DNA from 3 places in the Litoribacterium kuwaitense genome. Region 2 is predicted to be linked to each of the others. Evidence: predicted binding sites of a transcription regulator. Region 2 holds the regulator's gene; each other region holds the start of a gene.

Region 1 (6,280 bases), on a different contig from region 2:
GAATGATCGTAGCCCATTAAAAGCCTTACTCAGCTATTTGCGCCTGCCTGTGCTCTATGCCATGCTATCTGCTTTAGTGCTCAATATGGCAAATATCCAATTGCCAGATGCCATTTATTTGCCTGCTACATACATATCTGATGCAGTGATTGCGATTGCGTTAATTACACTTGGATGTCAAGTTGCACAGCTTCGTCTGAAGAAAAACCTCTGGAAAGTATACAGCTCTGTGAGCCTTCGCTTGCTTTTAAGCCCTGCTCTAGCCGCAGGAATTCTATTTTTATTTGATGTCCAAGGGGTCACCGCTCAAGCCTTTATGATCTCAGCCGCCATGCCGACGTCGGTCAACAGTGCGATTATCGCTCAGGAATATAAAAATGAACCTGAATTTTCGGCCCAGGCCGTGCTCGCTTCTACGATTTGCTCTGCGCTGACCGTTACTTTAGTGATCTATATCAGTGGGCAAATGTTTTAACTAAGTGTCATCCATAGCAGTAAACTAAAAAAGCGAGCCGAAGTAGGCTCGCTTCTTTTTTTATGATCATGATCGTTGAATAACAAGGTTTTTATTTTCATCAACGTCAACAATGATTTGTTCAATCGCTTCTGCGGTATCCATTAATTCATCGGCGATGGCGTCTTCTACATGCTCTTGGATCGCTCTACGGAGTGGTCGCGCACCAAAGGCTTGATGGTCGCCCAATTCCGCAATCCGCTCACGAGCGGCTTCAGTCACTTCTAGGGAAATGTTCTGTTCTCCAAGAGTATTATTGAGATCGGCAAGCATTAGACCGACGATTTTAACGAGATGCTCTTTTTCTAAAGGTTTAAATTGCACGATGCTATCAAAACGATTGAGAAATTCTGGTTTAAAGAAGTCCCCTAGAGAAGCGAGTAATTGGTTTTCTTTTTCCATTTCTTCGCCTGTTGTAAATCCGAGCGTTCCTTTATTCGCCATTTGTGTACCTGCATTACTTGTCATAATGAGAATGGTGTCTTTAAAGCTTACCGTTCGCCCTTGACTATCCGTCAGGCGACCATCTTCCATAATTTGCAAGAACATATGCTGTACGTCTGGATGTGCCTTCTCAATTTCATCAAGCAAGATAATACTGTAAGGCTGTCTGCGAACTTTTTCGGTGAGTTGACCAGCTTCGTCATGACCGACATATCCGGGTGGTGAACCAATGAGCTTAGACACGGCGTGTTTTTCCATATATTCACTCATATCGAGACGAATAAGTGCATTTTCATCTCCAAACAATTCACGCGCCAGCGTTTTCGACAGTTCGGTTTTCCCTACGCCTGTAGGTCCGACAAACAAGAACGAACCTGAAGGGCGGTGCTTCGACTTTAAGCCTGCTCGTGACCGTCTGACCGTTTTTGCGACCTTTTCGACTGCTTCTTCTTGCCCGATCACTTGCGTGGATAGTCTCTCCATCAAATGCTTCATCTTGTATTGTTCATCTTGCTGCAATTTTGACACAGGAATGCCTGTTTTCTTTTCAATCAACTGTTCAATGAGACCGCGTGTGACGGCAGGCTTTTGTTTTGATGCATTCGTATTTAATTGCTCCAGCAAATTTTTCTCTTCATCGCGTAATTGAGCCGCGCGTTCATAAGCTTCAATCGCTGTCGCTTCCTCTTTTTCTTTACGAACTTGTTCAAGTCTCGCTTCGATGCTGCTTTCATCACGGGCTTCCTCAGACAAGTTCAACACAGAACCAGCTTCATCCATCAGATCAATTGCTTTATCTGGCAAATGACGATCTTGAATATATCGTTTAGACAAAGTGACGCTTGCACGAAGCGCCTCATCTGTATAGGTCACGCCATGATACTGTTCGTAATGAGGCTTTAAGCCATTTAATATTTCAATCGCTGCATTTTCAGTAGGCTCATCCACTTGAACTGGCTGGAAACGACGTTCTAGAGCTGCATCTTTTTCAATCGCTCGATATTCTTTTAACGTCGTCGCTCCAACGAGCTGCATTTTCCCGCGTGCTAATGCTGGTTTCAAAATATTTCCTGCATCCATTTGTGAATCTTGCGTCTGCCCCGCACCAACGAGAAGGTGAATCTCATCGATAAACAAAATGACATCGTCACGAGATTGAACTTCTTCAACAAGCTGTTTCATTCGCTCCTCAAACTGACCACGAATTCCTGTATTCGATACGAGAGAAGCAACATCAAGCAGCATGATTTTTTTGTTTAACAGCTTTGTTGGGACGTTTCGCTGATGGATTTGCAGTGCGAGTCCCTCGGCAATGGCTGTTTTCCCGACACCTGGTTCCCCGATCAGGACAGGGTTATTTTTATTTCTCCGGTTCAGAATTTCGATGACACGTTGAATCTCATCATCACGACCAACGACCGGATCAATTTCGCCACGGTTGGCAAGAACATTTAAATTGGTCGCCATTGACTCAAGGATGCTCTCTTTTCCAGCATCCTGCTGTGTGAAAACGTGACCTCCGCCTCCTTGAGCACCGTTGCCGTTAAATGAATTAGACATGTGAGGCTGCTGCTGTCTTTGTAGTTCAGCCATACACTGATGACATAAATGTAATTGTTGTTCTTGTTGGTTTACTTTAAGTCGAAGATACACAGAAGCAGGACGTTGTTGGCAATTTTGACATTTCATGATCATTTGTCCTCCTTTGATATAGATATAAATTTAGTTCATGTTTATTTTAATGTTTGACTTTGACTTTCTTTGACCTTGACTATATTATACTTTGACCTTTCTTGACTTTCAAGAGATTTACTCGAAATGTTGTTATTTTTTTTAGATCAACGACAATAGAATAGAGAAATGTAAAGAAAGGTTGTTTCGTATGATGAAAAATGAACAGATCGTTTTTCTAGGCGCAGGCTCTATGGCAGAAGCGATTGTTCGAGGAATGCTTTCCCAAGAGATTGTCGAGCAAAATCAAATCACTATAACAAATAAAACGAATGTAGACCGGCTTGAATTCTACAAAAAAACATATGGTGTTTTGACAAGTCAAACCCCAAAAGAAATCATTCCTGATGCTTCCCTTCTCATCTTTGCGATGAAACCAAAAGAAGCAGAAGCTGCTTTTCTACATGTCAAAGATGAATTACGCCAGCATCAGTTAATCCTTTCTGTCATTGCGGGTCTACCGATAAGTACGATGCAGTCTTGGACGTCACCGCAAGCAAAAGCCATTCGCGTGATGCCTAACACGTCATCGGCAATTAGTCTGTCTACGACAGCTTTTTGCTCTAGTCCAAACGTAAGTATTGCTGAAAAAGAGCGCATCGAGACGATCTTATCTAGTATCGGCAGTGTATATGAAATTAAAGAAGAGCAAATGAATCTGTTCACCGGCTTGGCCGGCAGCAGCCCGGCTTACATGTACCAAATCATGGAGTATTTTGAAGCAACCGCCGCAGCACACGGATTTACCCGAGAACAAGGCCGGCAATGGATTGTAGAGATCATGGCAGGTGCTGCCGAAATGGTCAAAGCAACTTCTCTCACCCCTGAACAGCTGCGTAAACAAGTGACTTCTCCGAAAGGAACCACCTATGAAGGTTTATTACGGCTCAAGGAAGGACACGCTGAAGACAGCTTTCGCCAAGCCATTGAATCCTCAGCAAAAAAGTCAGCTGGATTCGAGCAGCAATTTTTAAAGCGGATGAATGAAAAGAACTAAGCCAAACAATCCCTTTTCTACTTGGTTGATTTACCGTTTGTGACATGGCTAAAACCCTCTCTGTTCAATCCAGAGAGGGTTTACTCGTTAATAATCAGCGGGGAGATTGGTTGTCGTAAATAAATAACCAATATAAAAGAGTACAATGGCAGCAGCTACGATGTATACCCAAACAATTGGGTTTTTTAAAATTGGATGTCGTTTCGTTTGCTCTCCCGTCTCACTACTCTTTTTGAAAGACATTGCCTGACCAACACGGGCAGAACCAAACGCCCCGGCGACCAACACAAGCACAGCTATTACGGATAAGGCAAGAATCGCACGGTCCATATAAGCGAACTCCTTCTTTTTTCTTACCTTTCCCTGCAGTTCTTCATTCATACATCTAAACGTGATCATTTTGATCGAATAAATATTCATATGATAAATCCATAAATAGATATAGCTGTTGAGAAATGGGGTAAGAAAAAGTCCGAATGTGCTGTTTTGTTTCGATATCTGAGTAGAGGTCTGACAAGATCCCTTTAGCGCCCATATCCATACGAACGATGTTTTCTAAAAAATACGGCCTCCATCCCCAGTTCTTTCCATTATATTCTTTTTGTAATTCCCACACAGCCTCTTTTTTCACCAAGTTTGCCGAACGTTGAAAACCATCGCGGTCACAAACGTAAAGCCTGAAGCTTTCGTTTTGAAAATCAGCAGCTACATGTGTCAGCCATTCATCATAACACTGATGCGCTTTTTGTCGTTCAAGCGTTTCTGCCATTTTTCGTTGTAGTTGCTTTTCTATATCCATCCGCTTCATAATCTTCTTTTTTTCATGATTAATAAAGCGACTAAAAGTCTGTTTCAGCGCCTCATCTTGAGACGTTGCAGGAGTGATGAATGAACTTGGTCGATCTAAAAAATTTCCCTGGTAATATTGGCCGCCATTTCGCCAAGCGTATTGCAATTGAAATTCTGTTTCAATCTCTTGATAAATCATCACGGCACCGATTTTTCGTGCGAGGTGTGTCAAAGATTGCAACACATCATCATAAGATTGGGGTTTTGTCTGATCAAGCATAGGCCTTAGGTTCACCTTCACATAATGCGGAGACAATAACCCAATGACATCTAAGTTTGTTTCCTTCACGCCAATACGATCAAGCGAAATTTTCATCCCATATGTTTTCAAATACGTGATAAAATGGTGCAGATGCTCTAAATCGCCTTGGAACGTATGCACACATATTTCGATGACGACAGATTCAAGGGGTAAAGAGAATTCACGTTCAAATGTTAAAAATAGATCAATGAACTCTTCCCCATGCGCCAATAAGACATCTGGATGAGCATTTAAAAACAGTTTTTCAATGCCAGCAGAATTCATAAATAATTCAATCGCTTGCTTATAAATATGAGCGTCTAGTTCAAAGCGATACTCTTCTGGCACATTTGCATCATGAAAGAAAGCACCAAGACCTATAGCTTTTTCGTCTACAACGAATCGACCGTACACTTCACAAGCATTCATCTGCCAATCATCAGCAGAGAACACACCTTGAAAATACGGACGAACATTCGCTTTTTGCGTTAAAATATCAAGTGGATCCATCATTTTGAAGCCTCCTTCATTAAAACACAACTTTGATGGAGCAAGAAATCAACACAATGAAGGGGAGAACGTCGAATGACTAAACAAAATATGACTCGGCGCTCATTTTTAAAGCGACTTCTCGGCTGGTTTACAGGCACTATTGCGACAATAGCCGGCGGTTACAGCTATGCCACTTACATTGAACCTCATTGGCTCGAAACAAAGCGGTTAACTCTTTCTTTCCCAACACTTCCCACCGCCTTTCACCAACTAAAAGTGGTTGTATTTAGCGATACACATATAGGGCACCATTACGATGCTAACCAATTCGAAAAGCTGATCAATGCAATGAATAAAGAAAAGGCGGATCTCATCATCTTTGCTGGTGACCTTCTCGATCGACCCATGTCTTATCAAGATCCAGAACGACTTATAGCTATTCTCACTAAATTAAGAGCCCGATTCGGAAAATTTGCCGTATACGGAAACCATGACCACGGCGATTACGGAACGGATTTATACCGTACGGTCATCGAAAATGCTGGCTTTCAATTACTCAGAAATGAAGCAGCGACAATCACAAGTCAAAGCGAAACCATTGTTATCGCAGGGCTGGATGATCAAATGCTAGGGAAGCCTGACGTGGACGCCACCCTATCTTCTGTTCAACAAGAACAATGGTCATTACTGATTGCTCATGAACCCGATATTGCCGATGATATTCACGAAACAAGCGTGAACTTACAAATTTCCGGACACACGCACGGTGGACAAGTCCAGCTCCCATTCTTTGGTCCGCTAGTCTTACCACCTTTAGGTGAAAAGTACATTGAAGGATTGTACACATTTACAGACACTGACTTCCAGTTATATGTAAATCGGGGCATTGGTACAACTCGCCTTCCTTATCGTTTTTTAGCACGCCCTGAACTGACCGTACTCACATTAGAGCGAACATAAAAATAAACGTATCCTTTCCTTCATAAAACAGCGGTTTAAACATGGCTATCCT
Region 2 (6,280 bases):
TTCGCAAGAAATGTTATACAATCATCCTTGTCATTTTAATAAGGTCTGGTGGCGATAGCGGAGAGGACACACCCGTTCCCATGCCGAACACGGAAGTTAAGCTCTCCAGCGCCGATGGTAGTTGGGGTCCGCCCCTGCAAGAGTAGGACGTTGCCAGGCTCACCAAGAGTTACGCATTTATGATGCGTAGCTTTTTTTTTACATTTTTATATATTTCTATATGTTGCCAACAGGTTGATAGACATGTGAAAAGTAAGTTTTGGCATACACTCATAAAAATAGAAAAGTATGCTTCTATATTGGAGGGAACGTTTTGAGTAATGAATGGTTAAACTTTTTTCAATTGCCCGATGAATTTCCAGTTATGGTTGTTCGTATGCTCATTGCGTTAATTTTAAGTGGGCTTGTCGGCCTGGAAAGAGAGGCGAGCAAAAAATCCGCGGGTTTTCGTACCCATATTTTAGTTGGTATGGGTGCCTGTATGTTAATGCTTTTGTCTTTATTTGGCTTTGAAGGTTTTATGGAAGAATATGATACTCAGGTTCGATATGATCCTTCTCGTATTCCTTCTTATGTGGTCAGTGGAATAGGGTTTTTAGGTGCAGGTACAATTTTAGTCCAAGGTGCTACGATACGAGGTTTAACAACAGCTGCTTCGATATGGGTTGTCGCTGGTCTTGGTTTAACTGTAGGTGCGGGGCTATATACGCTGGCTATTTTAGCTACGCTAATCGTATTATTGAGCTTAATGTTCCTTAATCGTCTTGAGGCCTTCTTTTTAAAGCAAACAGGCGAAGAAACCATTCGGATCCTCGTACCAAAAGAGGATCAGCATTTATCTGATCTGTTACAGATCGTCGAAAGTATGGGGATATTCGAAATGTGCATACGAAAAGTTCAGTCGGCTTTGACCGCGGAGATCGAGCTCGTCTCAAGGAATATCAGCTGACGGTGTTATTCTCTTCTTCAGATCAACACATTCATGCATTAGATGCTGTGTCTACTGTTGAGTCTGTCCATGAAGTATTTTGACAGACGAGTGTTATAAGTATGTAATGAACGGTTAGAATGAAAGATGACAACCAAAGGTTCTTTCTTGCCAACAAGTTCAGCAGCACTGTATAATATGTATAGTCAAAGAAAGTCAAAGTTGATATGATCGATGGAAGGGGGGGTTAGCATGCGAAACATCTCGGACATCATTGAGGAGTATTTAAAGGAAGTTTTTCAGCAAAGTGAGGCTGAAGCTGTAGAAATTAAACGTCATGAAATCGCAGATCGTTTTCAATGTGTTCCCTCTCAAATTAATTATGTGATTAAAACACGTTTTACAGTGGAAAAGGGATATATCGTTGAAAGTAAGCGTGGAGGCGGGGGATACATCCGGATTACGAAAGTCAAGCCAGGCGATCATGCTCGTTTAATTGACCATCTGTTAGATTTGCTTGATCATAAGCCAATTCCTCAAGCGCCTGCAGAACATATGCTGCTTCGATTGTATGAAGAAGGGGCAGTTACGAAGAGAGAAAGTATGATCTTATTAAAGCTCATGGACCGGGCGGTTTTGGATATTCCGATCGAACAACGTGACTCTTTGCGCAGTAGGCTATTATATTCTATTTTAAATACGCTGAAATATAAGATATAGGGGAGGGAGCCTTTTGAAGTGTGACAATTGTCAGCAACGTCCCGCCACCGTACATTTCACGCAGATTGTTAATCAAGAAAAAAGCGTCCAGCACCTTTGCGAAGTGTGTGCGGCCGAAAAAGAAGAGTATTCTCCGATGTCTCAAGCGGGCTACACAATCCAAGATTTATTCTCCGGTATTTTCGGGCAGGCACAAAATGCTTTTTTCCCTCAAGCTAGCCGTACATCTTCAGAACTGAAGGAGCCTATCTGTCCTTCTTGTCAGTTAAGCTTTTCGGAGTTTGTGAAGACAGGAAAATTTGGCTGTAGCACATGCTATAGTACCTTTGGACCTAGATTAGATCCTATATTACGCCGTATCCAGGCAGGAAATGTCGAGCATACAGGAAAGGTTCCAAAGCGTGCCGGAAAAGAATTGAATAGAATAAGAGATCTCCAAAAGCTTAAAACACAAATGCAACGGTTGATTGACCAAGAAGAGTTTGAAAAAGCAGCTGTACTTAGAGATGAAATTCGTTCATTGCAAGAAAAGTTGCAGAAGGGGGAGGAGTGATCCATGTCCCTGGAAAAATTTATTCAGCAAGCACTAAGTCCTTGGGTGCGTCGCGGTGGACCGGAAGACGATATCGTAATGAGTTCCCGCATTCGCTTTGCACGAAATCTACAAAGCTCCCCTTTTCCAACCGTTGCTGATGAAGGAAATTTACAAAAGGTTTTGCGAGAAGCAGAAGCGAAGATTGTACCGAACTCGTTTGGTGATGTTGGTCAATTAGCAATGCTAAAAATGCATGAGCTGAATGAGACTGAAAAGCGAGTGCTCGTTGAAAAGCATTTAATTTCACCTCACTTAGCGAATGCTAGACATTCGGCAGCGGTGCTATTGTCGGATGAAGAAAATGTAAGTTTAATGGTGAACGAAGAAGATCACTTTCGTTTGCAATGCTTATTTCCCGGCCTTCAAGTCGTTGAGGCTTTGTCTGCTGCAAATCAGATGGATGACGTCTTGGAAAAGCATTTAGACTATGCATTTGATGAGCAAAAGGGTTATTTGACGGCTTGTCCGACGAATGTTGGAACGGGCATGCGTGCGTCGGTGATGGTTCATCTTCCTGCATTGGTGATGACTGGTCGCATGAATGCAATTATTTCGGCTGTAAATCAGCTAGGTATTGCCGTTCGTGGCATTTACGGCGAAGGGTCAGAGGCGCAAGGAAGTGTATTTCAAGTTTCCAATCAGTTAACTTTAGGGAGATCCGAACAAGATATTGTTGAAGATTTAACAAGCGTTGTATATGAACTTATCCATAAGGAAAGAGAAATTCGTCATGCGCTGTTAGAGTCTTCCAGAGTGGAGTTAGAAGATCGAATTTGGCGTTCGTATGGAATTTTAGCAAATAGCAGAATCATTCAAAGCAAAGAAGCAGCAAATTGTTTGTCCGATGTTAGACTTGGTATTGATTTCTCCTTTATTCAAGGGGTTTCACAAAGTATTCTAAGTGAAATTATGATATTAATGCAGCCAGGATTTCTTCAACAATACGCGGGAAAGGCACTGGCACCTAAAGAGCGAGACATCCGAAGAGCTGCTTTAATTCGCGAACGTTTGACGCTGGAATCGAAATCAAATTAGATCTGGGAGGTAGCCTATATGATGTTTGGACGATTTACAGAAAGGGCACAAAAGGTGCTCGCCCTTGCTCAAGAAGAAGCAGTTAGACTTGGCCATAACAATATCGGTACAGAACATATTTTATTAGGTCTTGTTCGTGAGGGGGAAGGTATTGCAGCGAAGGCACTAGCAGCCTTAGGCTTGAGCCCGGAAAAAATTCAAAAAGAAGTAGAAGCTTTAATTGGCGTAGGCAAGGACACCTCACAGACAATTCACTATACACCACGTGCTAAAAAAGTGATTGAGCTTTCGATGGACGAAGCACGTAAGCTTGGTCATTCATATGTCGGTACCGAGCATATTCTACTTGGACTTATTCGAGAAGGAGAAGGTGTGGCTGCACGAGTGCTGAATAACTTAGGTGTCAGCTTGAATAAGGCGAGGCAGCAAGTTTTACAATTACTCGGAAGCAATGAGAGTGGAGGATCGACGCAAAGTGGTGCAGCAGCGAGTGCCAATACACCAACGTTGGATAGCTTGGCACGCGACCTCACTTCAATTGCCAGAGAAGACCACCTGGACCCAGTAATTGGGCGTAGTAAAGAAATTCAACGTGTTATTGAAGTATTGAGCCGTCGGACAAAAAATAATCCTGTGCTCATCGGTGAGCCTGGTGTAGGGAAGACCGCGATTGCTGAAGGGTTGGCTCAGCAAATTATTCAAAACGAAGTGCCAGAAATTTTACGGGATAAACGAGTGATGACCCTTGATATGGGGACGGTTGTTGCTGGAACGAAATATCGAGGCGAATTTGAAGATCGTTTGAAAAAAGTGATGGAAGAGATTCGTCAGGCGGGAAATATCATTCTGTTTATTGATGAGCTTCATACGCTGATCGGTGCAGGAGGAGCAGAAGGTGCCATCGATGCGTCTAATATTCTTAAACCTTCGTTAGCCCGTGGTGAGCTCCAATGTATTGGGGCAACAACCTTAGACGAGTATCGCAAATACATTGAAAAAGATGCGGCACTGGAGCGCCGTTTCCAGCCAATTCAAGTGAATGAACCTTCAGCTGAAGAGTCTGTACAAATCCTCCAAGGATTGCGTGATCGTTACGAAGCACACCACAGAGTGAAAATCACCGATGAAGCCATTGGATCAGCTGTGTCATTATCAGATCGATATATTTCAGATCGTTTTTTACCAGATAAAGCAATTGATCTCATCGATGAGGCAGCAGCAAAAGTGCGCTTACGCTCATATACCGCGCCACCAGACATGAAAGAGCTTGAACAGAAATTGGATGCGATTCGTAAAGAAAAAGACGCCGCTGTCCAAAGCCAAGAGTTCGAAAAAGCAGCCTCCTTACGTGACACTGAGCAGCGACTTCGTGAAGAGCTTGAAGGATCGAAAAAATCTTGGAAAGAAAAACAAGGACAGGAAAACACTGAAGTCACTACTGAAGACATTGCCCTTGTCGTATCGAGTTGGACTGGGGTGCCAGTATCACAAATGGCACAGGCAGAAACTGAGCGCTTGTTAAACTTAGAAAACATTCTGCATAGCCGCGTCGTAGGGCAAGACGATGCCGTTCAAGCTGTATCAAAAGCAGTTCGTCGTGCCCGTGCCGGTTTAAAAGATCCAAAGCGCCCCATTGGCTCGTTTATTTTCCTTGGTCCGACAGGGGTCGGGAAAACAGAACTCGCCAGAGCCTTGGCAGAATCACTATTTGGTGATGAAGACAACATGATTCGTGTTGATATGTCTGAGTATATGGAAAAACATGCGACGTCAAGGCTTGTCGGATCGCCACCGGGGTATGTTGGTCATGAGGAAGGCGGCCAGTTAACAGAAAAAGTACGCCAGAAGCCTTATTCAGTCATTTTACTCGACGAAATAGAGAAGGCTCATCCAGACGTCTTTAATATTTTGCTTCAAGTGCTAGAGGACGGACGCTTGACGGATTCCAAAGGACGATCTGTCGATTTTCGTAATACGGTTGTCATTATGACATCAAACGTCGGTGCCAGCGAATTAAAGCGCAATGCGTATGTTGGGTTTAATGTTCAAGAAGAAGGCCAAGATTATAAAGAAATGAAAAATAAAGTTTTGGCTGAATTAAAGCGTTCATTCCGCCCAGAGTTTTTAAACCGTATTGACGAGATTATCGTATTCCATTCTCTTAAAAAAGAACATATTAAAGAAATCGTTTCAAAAATGGCGAAGCAGCTTCAAGAACGACTGCGCGAGCAGGATATTGACTTTAAGTTGACGGCGCCAGCGCTTGAGAAAATTGCTGAAGAAGGCATGGACCTCGAGTATGGGGCACGTCCACTGCGTAGAGCTTTACAACGACAAGTTGAAGATCGGTTGTCTGAAGAGCTCTTAAAAGGAACGATTGCCAAAGGTCAAAAAATTACATTGGGTGTTGAAAAAGGCGAATTTGTCGTTCGTACTGAAAAGCCAACACCGTCCACATGATTATTCAAGGGAAGTCCTTTTCGAGGGCTTCTCTTTTCATTTATACTGAATGTAGCCTCATCAAGCATTTGTATAGACTGATGACCAAGCTTTTTCTTCATTCCCCCACAATCGTTTCCTCCCAAAAATTTCCCCATAACTTAACTTAAAAAAACCAAGGCAAACTAAACTTAGGAGTGATGAAATGGCCAAAAGTAAGAATCAATTTGTCTGCCAGGAATGCGGCTACGTTTCTGCAAAATGGATGGGAAAATGTCCAGCTTGTCAGGCGTGGAATACGTTGAGTGAGTTTAGAGAAGCTAAACAAAGAAGAGGATGGCAAACCGGCTCTTCTAGCGTAACTAAGACAGCAGCGCCAACGTCTATAGCGTCGGTAAAAACTGCTCAGGAACCCCGGTTTTCCGTAGATATGGAAGAAATGAACAGGGTGCTTGGCGGAGGAATTGTACCAGGTTCCCTCGTCTTAATTGGCGGAGACCCAGGCATCGGAAAGTCAACACTACTGCTGCAAATTTCCAATCAAGCGGCAAAGCAAAAGGAAA
Region 3 (6,280 bases), on a different contig from region 2:
GAACGCTTTTGCTGCACCCTCATCAGTAATTAAATGAGTGCGCTTTTGTTCCTTCATACAAGCCCGAATCGCCCTTGCCTTTGACGCGCCACCAGCAACAGCAATAATGGTTTCCACAGTGTGCAAGTCTTCGAGCTGAAGCCCGATGGTTTTCACCTTATGAATCACTTCACCATCATCGTTGTAATAAAACCCGAAAGCTTCACCGACAGCATTTTGTGCCTGGATATTTTCAAGGTCTTTAGGACTCGTTTTTCTCCGTCTTGCCATGCTTAAGGCATCCCCAATCCCGTGTACGACCATTGTCGCCGATTGAATTAAATCGAGCACTTCCTTCACGGCAGGTTCACGAACCATAGAGTCGAAAGCAGACTGACTTAACTGATCAGGAACATGAAGTAAGCGATATTCCCCTTGAGCCCGCTCCGCCATTTTGGCGCAAATGGTATTCGCTTGAATATCCACGTTTTCCCCAAGTCCACCGCGGGCAGGAACAAAAAGCTGCCGCTGACTTTTTCTGTTTTCCGGTGTCATCATCTCAGCGACTGCGGCCATCGTTGTACCACCAGTAACTGCGACAATATTGTTTGCCCCGAAAAAGCCTTTCATACACTGAACAGCTGCCCGCCCAAGCTCTTTTTTCACCCAAGGTATTTCATCACTGTCCCCAGGTACGACAACAACGCCTTCTAAATTGAGAGCCGACGCAAGCTGTGATTCCAAGTCTTTTAAACCAGAAATCTCCTTCATCGTATCCTCTAATGCAGTGATCAGAGGCTCTCCTTCTTCAGCGAGAACCATACCGTTGCTAAAAACATGAATGAGACCCTGCTCTTTTAAGAAATCTACTTCAGACCGAAGCGATCGCTCTGAGAGGCCAAGGCTCGTCGCAAGTGACCTCCGACCAATGGGCTGCATCACGCGGATGTATTGAAGAATTTGATACCTTCGTCGCAACACAAGCATCATATCTGGCAAGAGCTTTTGCTGCAGATCAACGAGCGTACGAAATTGCATGCCTTAAATCTCCTTTTTACCACCGGGTCAAAAAACGTCCCGTGTAGTCAGAATGCGTCCCAGGCGACGCAAAATGAAAGAAACAAAAAATCTTGTTTCATCCTCATTGTAGCAGTTCATACAAAGTTCGACAACTTAAACATGCAAAATGTCTGATATTTATAAATTTGATAGCGTTTCCATATAGGAATTCATGCTTATTGTTCTTTCAAAAGACGTTCGACGTCATCCCAAGATATGCTTCCTTTTGCAATGATGTGTCCATGGCTAACAAGCACGGGAATTTCCAAATGAAATTTTTCAAGCAGACGGTCATCGTCTTCAATATTGATTTTAGAAAGCTTAAATTCGTACTCTTGTTGTAGAATTGACAACATCGCTTCAGCATCTTCGCAAAGCCCGCAAGCTGGACGCGTATATAAGATGAGCTCTTTCATGTTATTCTCTCCTCATTTAACAAACTTAGCCAAGAAGTCCCCATCCTCAATAAATCGTAAAGTCATACCTCATGAGCAGGCGGGTAATGAACTGGCTTTCGGTCAAGCACTCATGTTACTTCGCCGTGAAAGTGAGAAGCTCCCGCCTTAAGCGAAGCTAAGAGACTTGAGTGGTTCACCATAGTCTCTACATCCATTTTGCTTTATACTAATAAAAGGTCCTATATTTTATTTCGTTTAAGAGGTGTTTACGGTGAATCATCAACTATTTTCTGTCGATTATTTTGTCGATAGCTTTACAGCACACGCTGAGAAACATCATGAGATGCGTACTCAGGACGCCATCAACGCATATTATCGTTCTGTCGTGTCGACGTTAGTGCAAGATCGACTAACGAAAAACTCGGAAATAATGCGCCGCTTGAGAAACTTAGACGAAGCGTACACGCAATTTTTTCAGTCCAACTAAGGATACAATACAGTGCTGCTCATGTAAAAGCTTCCCCCTGACAATATACTAAGGGGGAATGCGCTGAAAAATTATGAAATAGTTTAAATTCTATTGACAAGGAAGCAGATTTCTTATATGATAGTGGCTGTCTTGAAATTAACATGCGCTCGTAGCTCAGTTGGATAGAGCGGTGGTTTCCGGTACCACGTCTGCCGGGGGTTCGAATCCCTCCGAGCGCGTCATAAAAAGTCTTTCATTGGCAAATTTGTCGATGAAGGGCTTTTTTTATTGAACGATTGTCGGGTTGCAGTCTAACTTACCATCCGGTTACTATTGATTTATTTTGCTCACGAGTAATTTGAACAAGAATCATGCTCCTATTTCTTGTTTGCACGCACAACCATTTGAATCTGTTGAACTTCATCTCAAGAAGCGGTACGCTACGTTAGGAAATTCGCATTGAAAGAGGCGGGGGATCGTAAACGATATAAAAATTGTGAAAGCCGATGGTCATTTAGTTGGTGGCAGAGTAACTATTAGCTCTTATATCAGGTGATCGTGTAGCTTTCAATGTCGATAACAAAAAGTTTAATCCTCCTCCAGCGCTTCAACCTCAACTTTGAGCGAAGTGTTTAGATCAACATTAATAAAACGATGCACGTCATGAAAAATCGCCATTGCATACATATCTTTATTTAATACTTGTAATGAATAGCCTGAGAAATGACTTTGAATTTTTTGAAGTGTTTCTTCAGTAACTCGTTCCGTAGGGATTTGTTCTGTAAATTCCATCGTGTATATTTCGGCTGGGTTTATATCCAAAATATTTATCTCTTCCGTTGTATGACTGTACGCACGGCCAAGCAGCTCCTGTAAAAATGGTGGGTATTCCAAAGCATAATGCAGATCTTTTTTAGCAACTTTCAATTGTTGCAACAGAGCCTCATCAAATGCATAATCGAACCGAATTGTCATCTGATTCGCTTCATCGATATCGATCGCCATTTTTTCTAATGAAAAATGGGTTGCATTCAACTTGCTTTCGATCGTTTCCCTATTTATTGGCTTTGATGTTTCCAATGAGACTTCGCGACGTGGTTCATCGTTTATAGACACTTGCTCCAATGTGTTTTTATCTTCATTCAATGTTTCTTGTTTAGTCTGCTCACCGTCTAGTGTAATTTCCTCACTCGGAGAACACCCAGCAAAAAATAAAGCTAGAACGACTATTCGTAAATTTCTCATAAAGAAGAACACCCCAAAGTCATTACAATTTTTCTTTTGCTGCAGTTGCTCCAATTGTCCATTCTCCATATACTTGATTTCTTTCAACTTCACGCCCATCTTGATAGCGAATTTCCCAGCCTGCTGTCTTCACGATCATTTGACCATACTCTAATAAATATGTTGAATGGCTTGGGATTACAAAATGTACCGAAGTCCGAGTACGATCCGATTCCCCTAACTCAATTAACGGCTCGGCTCCTACCTCTTTAACCATTGCAGCAAAACTAGCTGCAGAGGACACGTTTGCTTCAGTAGACAAGGTATCAGTCACTTGAAAGGTTGCGATGCCGGATTCGCTTGTATTGTTGCTATACTCATGCTGTAGCGACATGTGTGGCTCAATATCTTTCGTCACCAGCTCGTAAACCCAGCCCTCATCCCGCTCACTTACATCATGATTGTCTGTTGAAGAAGCGGTTGTCACGGAAAGCAGACCTACGACGAAGACTATAGCAGTAAACACCTTTAGTTTGAATACATTCTTCATAGAACACTCCTTTTTATGAATAAACTGTACCATCCCAGAAGTTCCTAATCAATTCCTTTTGCACTTATCTATAATTTACGAACCATATATCCTCAATGGTGTAAATGATCTTTTCACTTTATCACACATCAGATCATTCGACAGTGACTATTTTGCATACTCCAAAAACGCAGTTATTAAGATTGTTTATAAAGAAGTGCCGCAGGGAAGAATGAATAAGGGCATCGCAAGTAGAATACATGTTACAATAGGTGAAAAGGATAGCAAGCAAATCGTTTGACCTTTTTTGACCTAATGAGTATGATAGGTGTACATAAGTAATATCACTTGAACTAAGGAGGAAATGAAACCATGAATCTCATCCCAACCGTTATAGAACAAACAAACCGTGGTGAACGTGCCTACGACATTTACTCACGCTTGTTAAAGGATCGTATTATTATGCTCGGCAGCGGCATTGACGATAATGTTGCAAACTCAATTGTTGCCCAGCTCCTTTTCCTGCAAGCAGAAGATCCGGACAAAGACATCTCACTCTACATTAACTCTCCAGGTGGTTCCATTTCTGCGGGCATGGCCATTTACGACACGATGCAATTCATCAAGCCAGACGTATCGACGATCTGTACGGGAATGGCTGCATCGATGGGTGCCTTCCTTCTAGCCGCCGGTGCAAAAGGGAAACGCTTCGCCCTGCCAAACAGTGAAGTGATGATTCACCAGCCGCTTGGAGGCACACAAGGTCAAGCCTCTGATATTGAAATTCATGCGAAGCGAATTATTAAAATGCGTGAAAACCTAAATAAAATTCTTGCTGAACGTACGGGGCAACCGATCGAGACGATCGAAAGAGACACGGACCGTGATAACTTTATGTCTGCCGAAGACGCAGTTCAATATGGTTTGATTGACGAAGTCATGAATCGCAAATAATTAACGTAAGTAAACAACCAGCGCCAATAAGAGCGCTGGTTGTTTTTCTTTCTGTTCTAGGCAACTTCTTCTCTTTGAACGAAGGCAGCGAGAGCGTTGATTGCTTCCTCCTCATCCCTTCCATCTGCTGAAATGATGATGTCTTGATCGGCTCCTACGGCTAGGCTCATGAGCCCCATGATGCTTTTCGCATTCACTTTCTTTGAACCTTTTTGTAAATAAATATCTGAAATAAATCGATTCGCCTCTTGAACAAATATAGCTGCTGGCCTTGCACGCAAACCTGTTTTCAACTGTACAGTCACTTGCTTCTCTGTCATATCATTTCTCCTCCTCGATATCTTTGAAAGCGCTTTTATTTTTTCGTGATATGCAACCGGAAGAAAAAAGCTTGCTTCCTCCGGCCGATTTCTTAGATGTGTATGCTTACACTTGCTCGGGTGATTCACCTCGACGCAACTTTTCAGCAAAATCATCAATCTTTTTTAGGCGATGATTAATTCCTGACTTACTAATTGTTCCATTCGTCGTCATCTCGCCAAGTTCCTTCAAAGAAACGTCTTGATATTTCACCCGTAACTCTGCAATTTCGCGAAGCTTTTCTGGAAGTGCTTGGAGACCAACGCTTTCTTCAATATAACGTATATTTTCTACTTGACGCAAGGCTGCCCCAATCGTTTTATTCAAATTGGCTGTTTCACAATTGACAAGACGATTGACCGAATTTCTCATGTCTCTCACAATGCGCACATCTTCAAAATGTAATAACGCTTGATGAGCGCCAATCAATGTCAAAAAGTTAGAGATTTTTTCTCCCTCTTTTAAGTATACAATAAAGCCCTTTTTCCGTTCCAGCGCTTTAGCATTTAAGGAGAACTCATTCATTAATTGCAGCAATGACTCATTATGAGATTCATATTGCGAAAAAACTTCTAAGTGGTATGAAGAGGTTTCCGGGTTATTGACGGAGCCTCCTGCGAGAAAAGCACCACGTAAGTATGCTGTCTGACAACATTCATTTTTAAGCGATGACGAGGAATTTGCTGCCGGAAAGAAAAAGGCGGCTCAATAATGCCGAGATCTTGTAAAATCTCAGACGCTTTTTCCTGCAAACGAACAATATAAACGTTATTTTTTTTCAAGCGCATCTTTTTTCGCACGAGCAGCTTCATCTCGATGTCATCGTAGTTGCGCTTCAGCAATGTATAAATTCTTCGTGCAATCGCCGCATTTTCAGTTTGCACATCTAAAGTGATGTGTTGATTTGTAAGCGATATCGACCCATTCATACGAATCAACGCCGATAGCTCGGCCCGTTCACAGCATGGGTCTGAAACCCACTGTGTCAGTTCTTTTTTTATAATTGCAGCAAATGACACAGCCGTTCACCCCTTTTGTATTTACCTTTGGTACAATCCTTTAGCCTCTTGGCCAGCTAAGCGGCTGATAATCCCTGCAATTTGCGCCGTATCATGACGAACCGCTCCACTATGAAGTTCAACAAAGTTCCCTTTAATTAATTGAACGCCGAGAGATAAAAGCAGATCTTCGTCAAATTGCACCGGCTCCGCATCTTCTTCTGCATACTTGCGCAACGTTTCATAAGGGATCATTTCCTCGTTCACGATAACAGTATCGATACTATGACTTCCCAAATGATCGTAAATC

Evidence for each region. Region 2 encodes CtsR, which represses protease genes until heat stress. Its sites were predicted from a motif close to ATGGTCAATAAAGGTCAAACA; they were not measured.
Region 1: the regulator CtsR is predicted to act here: its motif matches at 2,739-2,759, upstream of G4V62_RS05390 (ATP-dependent Clp protease ATP-binding subunit).
Region 3: the regulator CtsR is predicted to act here: its motif matches at 3,953-3,973, upstream of clpP (ATP-dependent Clp endopeptidase proteolytic subunit ClpP).

What each region holds. Positions count from the first base shown of each region.
Region 1 is NZ_JAALFC010000005.1:114,174-120,453, forward strand. It holds gene G4V62_RS05385 (AEC family transporter) at 1-475, shown strand, start outside; gene G4V62_RS05390 (ATP-dependent Clp protease ATP-binding subunit) at 542-2,647, opposite strand; gene proC (pyrroline-5-carboxylate reductase) at 2,844-3,686, shown strand; gene G4V62_RS05400 (hypothetical protein) at 3,774-4,016, opposite strand; gene G4V62_RS05405 (EAL domain-containing protein) at 4,072-5,289, opposite strand; gene G4V62_RS05410 (metallophosphoesterase) at 5,362-6,228, shown strand.
Region 2 is NZ_JAALFC010000059.1:6,687-12,966, reverse strand. It holds rRNA gene rrf (5S ribosomal RNA) at 45-159, shown strand; gene G4V62_RS17890 (MgtC/SapB family protein) at 314-949, shown strand; gene G4V62_RS17885 (CtsR family transcriptional regulator) at 1,181-1,648, shown strand; gene mcsA (protein-arginine kinase activator protein McsA) at 1,662-2,201, shown strand; gene mcsB (protein-arginine kinase McsB) at 2,205-3,278, shown strand; gene clpC (ATP-dependent protease ATP-binding subunit ClpC) at 3,297-5,738, shown strand; gene radA (DNA repair protein RadA) at 5,923-6,280, shown strand, end outside.
Region 3 is NZ_JAALFC010000017.1:22,475-28,754, forward strand. It holds gene G4V62_RS10255 (sugar-binding transcriptional regulator) at 1-1,017, opposite strand, end outside; gene G4V62_RS10260 (glutaredoxin family protein) at 1,215-1,454, opposite strand; gene yvfG (protein YvfG) at 1,708-1,923, shown strand; tRNA gene G4V62_RS10270 (tRNA-Arg) at 2,069-2,144, shown strand; gene G4V62_RS10275 (hypothetical protein) at 2,494-3,150, opposite strand; gene G4V62_RS10280 (hypothetical protein) at 3,173-3,679, opposite strand; gene clpP (ATP-dependent Clp endopeptidase proteolytic subunit ClpP) at 4,031-4,612, shown strand; gene G4V62_RS10290 (HPr family phosphocarrier protein) at 4,669-4,932, opposite strand; partial or broken gene whiA (DNA-binding protein WhiA) at 5,039-5,991, opposite strand; gene mgfK (gluconeogenesis morphogenetic factor MgfK) at 6,013-6,280, opposite strand, start outside.